One region of the Shewanella sp. HL-SH8 genome, then DNA from elsewhere that is predicted to be linked to it. Evidence: predicted binding sites of a transcription regulator. Region 1 holds the regulator's gene; the other holds the start of a gene.
The links. Region 1 encodes LexA, which represses DNA repair genes until DNA is damaged. Its sites were predicted from a motif close to TACTGTATNNNNATACAGTA; they were not measured.

Region 1 (4,444 bases):
TGGCATAACGCTGTAATGTTTCACTGACGGTTTCAGCTAATAGCTCTAACTGGGTGATATTCGCTTGGACAACAACACAACGTTTATCACCACTAATTAAATTCTCCTCAACCATTTGATCAAGCACTAAATCAACATAAGCGGGAAGATCAGCAATACCCATAAATAATTCTGCTTTCATCAGCGGGTAAAAGTCCTCAACCACTGCCAGAATTTGTTCACGATTACATTCTTCATAGCGCACTAAACAACTGGCAATTAGGGAAGGAATAATCATGATATGAATAATGTTATTACGATAATAACTCAAGGTAATAGCGTGGTTAGGGTCAATTGCGACAATGTCCCCTAGTGGGTCTTTTTCTAAGGTAAATTTATTGAGTGATAAGCAATGCTTAACAATGGATGGACCATCACCTTCTGCAACCGATGTATAGCTTGAATAAGGTGCTTGCTTTAACAGTTTTAAATAGAAATTTAGCTGACGCTCAAGCTGATGACGTTCTAACGCATTTTGCTCTGAGGCCAGTAATACTAAACTGGTTAACGTGACTGAACTTGCTGCAGCGGCACCATTTATGTTGGTCATCACCTGGTTGGCAAGTACGTTTACCGCAGGCGTAACCCATGATGGTTTTTGGTCAGGATCTTTGGCAATCTCTTCACGCCAATCAGGAGATTGTTGTTTCAAAAAGTTTTGTAAATTGATTGGCTCGCCAAAGTTTACGTAACCCTGGCCAAAATTACCCAGCTTACGAATAGCACCAAATACCTGCCAAAGCGATTCCTTCTCTTTTTTCTTACCACTTAATTCTTTATGGTAAGTAGCCACTTCCATCACGTGGTCATAACCGAGATAAACAGGCACTAACGTCACCGGCCGCTCAATACCACGCAGCACACTGTTAATTGTCATGGCTAACATACCGGTTTTAGGTGCAAGCAATCTACCAGTGCGTGAACGACCACCTTCGGTAAAGTATTCAACGGCGTAGCCCTTAGCAAACAGTTGATCTAAATACTCACGAAAAATAGCGGTATACAGTTTGTTGCCATTAAAACTACGGCGAATGAAAAATGCACCACCACGACGGAACATTGGGCCTGCAGGCCAGAAGTTTAAGTTGATACCGGCTGCAATGTGCGGCGGCACCATACCTTGGTAATACAAAATATAAGACAGCAGTAAATAGTCCATGTGGCTGCGATGACAAGGCACATATACAATTTCATGACCGTCATGATGCAGTTGGCGCACTTGCTCAGCGCCTTTGATGTTAATACCACTGTATAGCTTATTCCATAACCAGGTGAGAAAACGCTCAGCAATACGTACTAAACTATCTGAATAGTCGGCCGCGATTTCGTCCAGATACTCAATCGCAGTTTCACGCGCTTTCTCTTTGGAAATCTTCTTGTTTGCCGCTTCTTCTTCAATGGCCTTATTGATCGATTCAGACTTTAATAACGAAGCAAACAGAGCTTGACGGTTAGGCAGTTGTGGTCCAGTCATGACTTTACGTTGACGGCGAAAATGTACCCGAGCCACCCGAATTAATTTATGGGCAATGGCTTCATCAGTACCATGTTCATCGGCTAAATAGCGTAATGACATTGCGTTAGAGAACTGCACAAAACTATGGCGACCTAGAAATAGAATCATTAACCATTTACGTAACCAGGTAGGGCTTTCACGTTCAAGCACAGCGGCTTTCATTGTGTCATCTTCTTTGCCCGGAGTACGGCCCCAGTAAAGACTCACTGGTACTAGTTGGATGTCTAACTCTGGCTGCTGACGGTGAAGTGCTAATAAACTGGTAAAAAAGTGTAAAAACTTTTCGCCACCTTCTCGTTTACCAATAATGGGCTTTCGCCCTTCTAAACAAACGACTCGAGGCACTTTCATACCATCAAGTTGTAAAGGCTCGTAAGGACTTGGTAAGCCAAGGCCCTGGGTCATTTCGCTTAATGCTGCAGTGTCACTGATCGACTCTGTCTTCATGACATAAACAATGGGCTTGTCTGGATCGAAGTTTAGATCTGCAAATGGGTCATGTGGCACAACTATCGTTTGCACCATCAGCTTTTGAACCCTGCGTAACAGTCTAAGCATGATTGAATCTGGTTTTGACATAATAATATTCGCAATAAAGCCCTTTTAATATGGGCGCATAGGATACCAGAAACTGGTTACCTTTCACTATATGCTGTACGCATCAAGCAGCGCTTTTAAATTCAATAACAAATAAAGTAAAACATACTATTGATAAATAGAGTAAAAAAATCATTTTTAATAATAAAATTAAAAAATAATTGGTGAATACTTGCGCAAACACAAACACTGTATATAATGACAGTTACTGTATAGAAAGACAGGAAATAACATGAGACCCTTAACACCACGCCAAGCTGAAATTTTAGAGCTTATTAAAAACAATATCTCTGAAACTGGTATGCCACCTACTCGTGCAGAAATCGCTACACGCCTAGGTTTTAAAAGCGCAAATGCCGCTGAAGAGCATTTAAAAGCCTTGGCTAAAAAAGGGTTTATTGAAATCATGCCCGGCACATCTCGCGGTATACGATTGACCCAAGAAGACGAACCTGAAGAAACAGGTTTACCTTTAATTGGCCAAGTCGCTGCCGGTGAGCCCATTTTAGCGCAAGAGCATGTTGAACAGTACTATCAAGTTGATCCTAATATGTTTAAACCTGCCGCAAACTTTTTGTTAAGGGTTCGCGGTGACAGCATGAAAAACATCGGCATTTTAGAGGGTGATTTACTCGCCGTTCATAAAATACAGCAAGCCAGAAATGGCCAGGTCGTTGTTGCTCGTGTTGAAGATGATGTGACAGTGAAACGTTTTGAGAAAAAAGGCAATGTCGTATATTTGCATGCTGAAAATGAAGCGTATGCACCTATCGAAGTCGATTTAAGTTACCAAAGCCTCACTATTGAAGGGCTTGCAGTTGGTGTAATTCGTAATGGAGAATGGTTATGAACAAACTAATGGGTACATCCCCTCGTCATCCTGGTTTATGGGTAGATTTGCCAACTGCAGATATTAATTTAGCGCAGCCTATCACCACACTTCAAACCGAAACCAATGGTAAAGTGGAACTCAGTCAATATGCTAGCCAATTGGCACAATTAAGCCAACAAGGTCGCTGGATAGTGCTAATTAACCCTGCCAATATCAATTACAAACAGATGTTAGCTAGTGCTGGGGTAAGAATGGATCGCGTATTGTTAGTACATGCAAAGGATGAAATTGAAACACTTTGGGCAATGGAAAAAGCATTAACCAGTGGTACATCAAGTGCCGTTATTTCATGGACTCAACCTTTAGATGCACGCGACAGTCGCCGATTAGAGTTAGTCGCAAAAAGTGCCCGAGCATTAGGTGTCGTTATTGAAGATGTAAGCACTCACTTAGGCACTAATTTGGCAACTAAAGCGATTATTTCAAATCAAAATAATGCTGTTAAAACAATTAATTTCACTTCATTTCATTAGTACTAAACGCCGTGTTTACTGAGCCCTGTCTATGTACAGGGCTTTTTTATGCAAACTTTCAGTTAATTAGCTATAAAAGTGATCTTGATCAATGTTTAATCTACAAGTAATGTATTTAACAGGGTTGAAACATTTTTAACCTAATTGAAACGCTACAGTCTAGATTTTATCTGACAGATAAAAGCGTCAAATCAGAATTGATAGGTTCAGTTGTAGGTGCCAGCGTGGTGCACATAAATACAAATCCGTAAGCCTTACACGCTTACAACCACCAGGGTACTTTGAGGTCATCAAGCTTTTTTGGGAACCGAAGAGTTTACATAGAGCAGAGACTTACTGTGTGACTCTTCTTTGTAGTTGCTATTCGCAATTGGCAGAGGAGAAGTCTTGTGAAGCAATGGTTGTATTGTGTAATGGCGGTGTTACTGGCACCTCCACTTGGGGCAAACGAAATGCCCCTCAACATGACAAAGGGTGTAACGAATATCAGTGGCCAGGTTTATGACCTCCATATGATTATTCTTTATATTTGCTGTGCTATTGGTGTTGTGGTGTTCGGGATCATGATTTATTCAATGATCTATCATCGTAAATCCAAAGGCGCGGTCGCGGCAAATTTTCATGAAAGTACCAAAGTAGAAATTGCTTGGACCGTGATCCCATTTGTTATTTTAATTGGTATGGCCATTCCAGCCACTAAAACCCTTATCGCTATGGAAGATCCGTCTGACGCGGACTTAACCATTAAGATCACTGGTTCGCAGTGGAAATGGCATTACAGTTATTTTAATGAAGATGTCGAGTTCTATAGCATTTTATCCACTCCTCGCACCCAAATTGACGGTGATGAAACTAAAAGCGCAACCTACTTATTAGAAGTAGACAAACCTTTGGTACTGCCTCTCAATCGGAAAGTGCGTTTTTTAA
Region 2 (4,444 bases), 980 kb from region 1:
AACTGCATGGGGCAAGCTGCTATTGTGGCGTACCGACAACCCAGAAGCTTTGCCAAGAAATAGAATCTGCTTTAAAGCACAAAACCTCGACCAGTGAGCTAGAACCGGAAATACTTGAGTTACTTGATGAGCTAACTAAGGTAGAATCGGCGGCAACTCAAGTATTAGAACAGTTATCGATGGACATCACGCATGACTCATAAACCTGGATTTTTTCAACGTTTAAAAGCGTTATCTTTACCTCAAAAACAATTATTTGCTATCGCTTTATGCCAGCGTATGCTACCTAATTACCAGCTATTTTCTGAGGTATGCGAGTTCGGCCAACCAGCTGTCTTATCAACAGCTCTAGACTTACTATGGCAAAGCCAGTACGACAAGAAAAACAAATACAATGTAGATGTTCACTTACAAAAATTAGAAGAAAACACCCCTGACCCAAGCGATTTTGAAGCTTATGGTGTTTATCCGGCTATGGATGCTGTGGTAGCAATCTCAACCTTAATGAGTGCTATTGCGGATAAAATTGAAGATGACATAATCAATATCAGCAAACTTTCTTCCAGCACTGTGGCTAACTATATTGAAGCCCTTAGTGATGAGAACTTAATGGATGAAGCATTAGATGATTATGTTTTTGCCCATCCTGTGATGCTAGAAGAAAAAGGGCTACAAAATATGCTGTTAGATATTATTGAAGCAAATCCAGATATTCATCCAGACTTAGTTAAAGGCTTACGTAAAGATATTATCGAAGCTGGTGCATCTAATATTGGCATTAGTCTGTAGTACTAACCTACTATCACTAAAAAATATTCAAAAGCCTGATATTATTCAGGCTTTTATCGCACTATCTTCAGTAAATTTAAGCTCTTCAGTAACATTAAACCTAAAACTGAATAAATAAACACGTGTTTAACTTTAGCCTAATTGCATCCTCTTATTAAAACAAAGTAAAGTAGACTTACTATTATTTTGTTAAGGAATTGCGAGGGATGTCCAGTATTCTTACCCCGCTGATCGCTGTGTTTATTATTATGTTACTCGGCGGTATTGTTCAAAAATTAAGATTTCTACCAGCAGATACCAATCTAATCCTCAATCAATTTGTTTACTACATTGCCTTTCCAGCAATTTTATTGATTGTGCTCGCTGAAACGCGCATTGAAGATATTATTCAGTGGGGATTTATAGGTGGATTTAGCCTGGCGATGATCATCACCTACGCACTCGTGATAGTCGTATCCTTATGGCGCAAACCTAAGCAGCAAGCTATTGCAGCTATGCGCGCATTAAATGCCACCTTTGGCAATACAGCATTCATTGGTATTCCATTACTAAGCCTGTTATTTCCTGGTAACAAAATCGCATTAGTCGCGGCAGCCATCGCCAGCCTGCTGTCGGTATTTATGTTTGCCTTTGCACTAGTCTCTATCGAACTTGCCAGCCGCGACAAACAGTCCGCAGATCATGCTATCGTCATTATGGCTAATGCATTATATAAAAATCCGATAGTGCTAGGCAGCATGATAGGTATAAGCTTATCGGCATTGCATATCACCTTACCCGAAAGCCTATCATTGGTGCTGCACCAAATAGGTAGTACCTCTAGCCCTTGCGCACTATTTGCCATCGGAATGGTACTTGCCAAAGCGTTTCAGCATCAATCTGTTGCAAAAATGTTCAGCCCCAGCATGATTGCAGAAATAAGTTTAATCAACTTACTCAAATTAATAATTCAACCTTTTATTGCCTTTGGATTACTGAAACTCTTTAGCGTAGAACATGAACTACTGACCATGGGAGTCCTGTTAGCCGCCTTGCCAACGGCAGCAAGCGTCTATTTATTGGCCGAACGATACCAAATTAATGCCAATAGCAGCGCACAAGGTATTCTATATGGCACATTAATGACCTTTGTTAGCTTACCTATAATAGAAACTCTATTAAAATCTTATGGTTAATTAACACACTCAGATAGTCTAACAAATAACCAAAGATAATTTTCTGGCTACTACTTTACTGTATAAAAAATCAGTATATACTGTTTATCAATACAGTGGTTTGATAGTTTCATTGACAGGAATTCATTATGCTTTGCCAACTCAGCATCAACAATTTTGCTATTGTACGTTTTTTAGAATTAGATTTTAAAGCCGGTATGACCACCATAACGGGTGAGACAGGTGCAGGTAAATCTATTGCTATTGATGCGCTTGGTTTATGTTTAGGTAACCGCAGTGATGCCAATACGGTGAGACCTGGAGCTAATAAAACCGAAGTCAGTGCCCGCTTCACATTGCATGATGTGCCGCAAGCTAAGCGCTGGTTAGAAGATAATGACCTAGATAATGAAGATGACTGCATTTTACGCCGCACCATTAACAGTGATGGTCGCTCACGAGCTTATATCAATGGCAACCCAGTACCTATTGCCCAACTTAAAAGCATAGGCCAATTACTCATTGGTATTCATGGTCAGCATGCTCACCACGCAATGCTAAAAAGTGAGCATCAACTTACCCTACTAGACAGCTACGCCAACCATAAGCTGTTAATTGACACTGTACATGCCAGCTATCAACGTAATAAGCAGATCGAAAATGAGCTTAAAATGCTCGAACATGCGCAACATGAGCGTATATCCCGCAAACAGTTACTCCAATATCAAGTTGAAGAACTAGATGAATTTAATTTAGCTGACGGTGAATTTGTTGAAATAGAACAAGAACATAAACGCCTTGCTAATGGTACTGAACTGATTGAAACCTGTCAGGCCAGTTTAGATCTACTGACCGAAGGTGAAGAATTCAACATAGAATCACTGCTAAATAAAGTGATCCATTTAGCAGATAATTTACAAAGCGTGGATGAAAAGTTAGCCCCTGTAGCCAGTATGCTTAATGAAGCATTAATTCAGATACAAGAAAGCACAGTTGAAATTGAAGACTATCTTAGCCGTTTAGAATTAGACCCTGAACACTTTACCTATTTAGAGAAGCGTTTAACCACTGCAATGCAACTTTCACGCAAGCATCATGTGAGTGCTGAAGACTTATCAACTCATCATGCACAGCTAAAAGCTGAGCTGGTTGGGTTGTCTGATGATGAAACTAAATTAGATGAGATTAAACAGGCGTTAGCTTTCAGCCGTGAGGCCTATTTAACCCATGCCCAAAAGCTCAGTCAAAGCCGGGCTCGCTATGCTAAAGAGTTAGATAAATTAGTCACTCGTTCAATCCATGAATTAAACATGCCAAAAGGCCAATTTAATATTGCGGTAAACTTTAACCCTGAAATGAGTAACAGTTTGGGTTGTGACCAAGTGGAGTTTTTAGTTAGCACCAATCCAGGACAGCCATTACAACCGATTGCTAAAGTGGCCTCTGGGGGCGAGCTATCGCGCATAGGCTTAGGTATACAAGTTATTACCGCTAAAAAAGTCTCTACCCCAACATTAATATTTGACGAGGTCGATGTGGGTATTTCAGGACCTACTGCAGCAGTGGTTGGCCGAATGTTAAGAAGTTTAGGGGATTCAACACAAGTCTTTTGTGTTACCCATTTACCGCAAGTGGCTGGTAATGGTCATCAACATATGTTTGTCAACAAGTTCAACAAAGGTGGGCAAACTGAAACGACAATGCAAAATTTAGATAAAGAGCAGCGCATAAACGAATTAGCCCGTTTATTAGGTGGCGATATTATCACTGAAAACACCCTAGCGAATGCCAGAGAACTGTTGCAATAAAGAGTTAAATACCACTAATATGGGCTTTCCCTAAATTCACTATAATGATCAACGAAATAGGGCCTGAATTAAAAGTATAATAAAATCAAGGGTAAGAATGCTTAAGTCAATACTTAAAATAGCCGTCTATAGTGTAGCTTCAATCATATTTTTGCTGGCTCTTATCTTTGCTGTTTTAGTTTATATTAATATTGAAGACCGCTACTTGTCGGTGAATACTCAACAATTGGAAAAGTGGGCTCTACTTGAAACGGTTAATGAAAGTCAGAACGCTTTTGTATTAGCGCAGCAGATAGTAGGTACACAGCAAGCCCCTTTAATCCTTCCTTTGTCAGATGTGCAGCACTTATTGCTGCAACAATATCAACAAACCTGCCATAAAGAATTAATTGAAAATTGTCATAATTTTATAGCGGGTAACTTAGTAGACATTAAGTTTATGCTGACAAGTCATGTTGATTTAATTAATCAATATCAACAGATTATTACGTTGCCTTTGTGGCATGAAAGTCTAGATAACTCAGCAGATAGACCACAAATTAATTTCACTCACTTATCTAATATTCAGATGCTTGCTGAGCTAAATGCATTATTGAGTTCACGCACTGGCAGCCCTAGTTTTATTAATGACTTTATTGATGCTGATTATCGATTTTGGAACACTATTTTTCATTCATCAAGCGACCTTGCAAC

Region 2: the regulator LexA is predicted to act here: its motif matches at 2,043-2,062, upstream of recN (DNA repair protein RecN).

What each region holds. Positions count from the first base shown of each region.
Region 1 is NZ_CP195039.1:599,943-604,386, reverse strand. It holds gene plsB (glycerol-3-phosphate 1-O-acyltransferase PlsB) at 1-2,134, opposite strand, end outside; gene lexA (transcriptional repressor LexA) at 2,385-3,002, shown strand; gene ACRWQN_RS02710 (cell division inhibitor SulA) at 2,999-3,517, shown strand; gene coxB (cytochrome c oxidase subunit II) at 3,907-4,444, shown strand, end outside.
Region 2 is NZ_CP195039.1:1,582,475-1,586,918, reverse strand. It holds gene barA (two-component sensor histidine kinase BarA) at 1-203, shown strand, start outside; gene ACRWQN_RS07065 (YjaG family protein) at 193-789, shown strand; gene ACRWQN_RS07060 (AEC family transporter) at 996-1,964, shown strand; gene recN (DNA repair protein RecN) at 2,093-3,751, shown strand; gene ACRWQN_RS07050 (hypothetical protein) at 3,849-4,444, shown strand, end outside.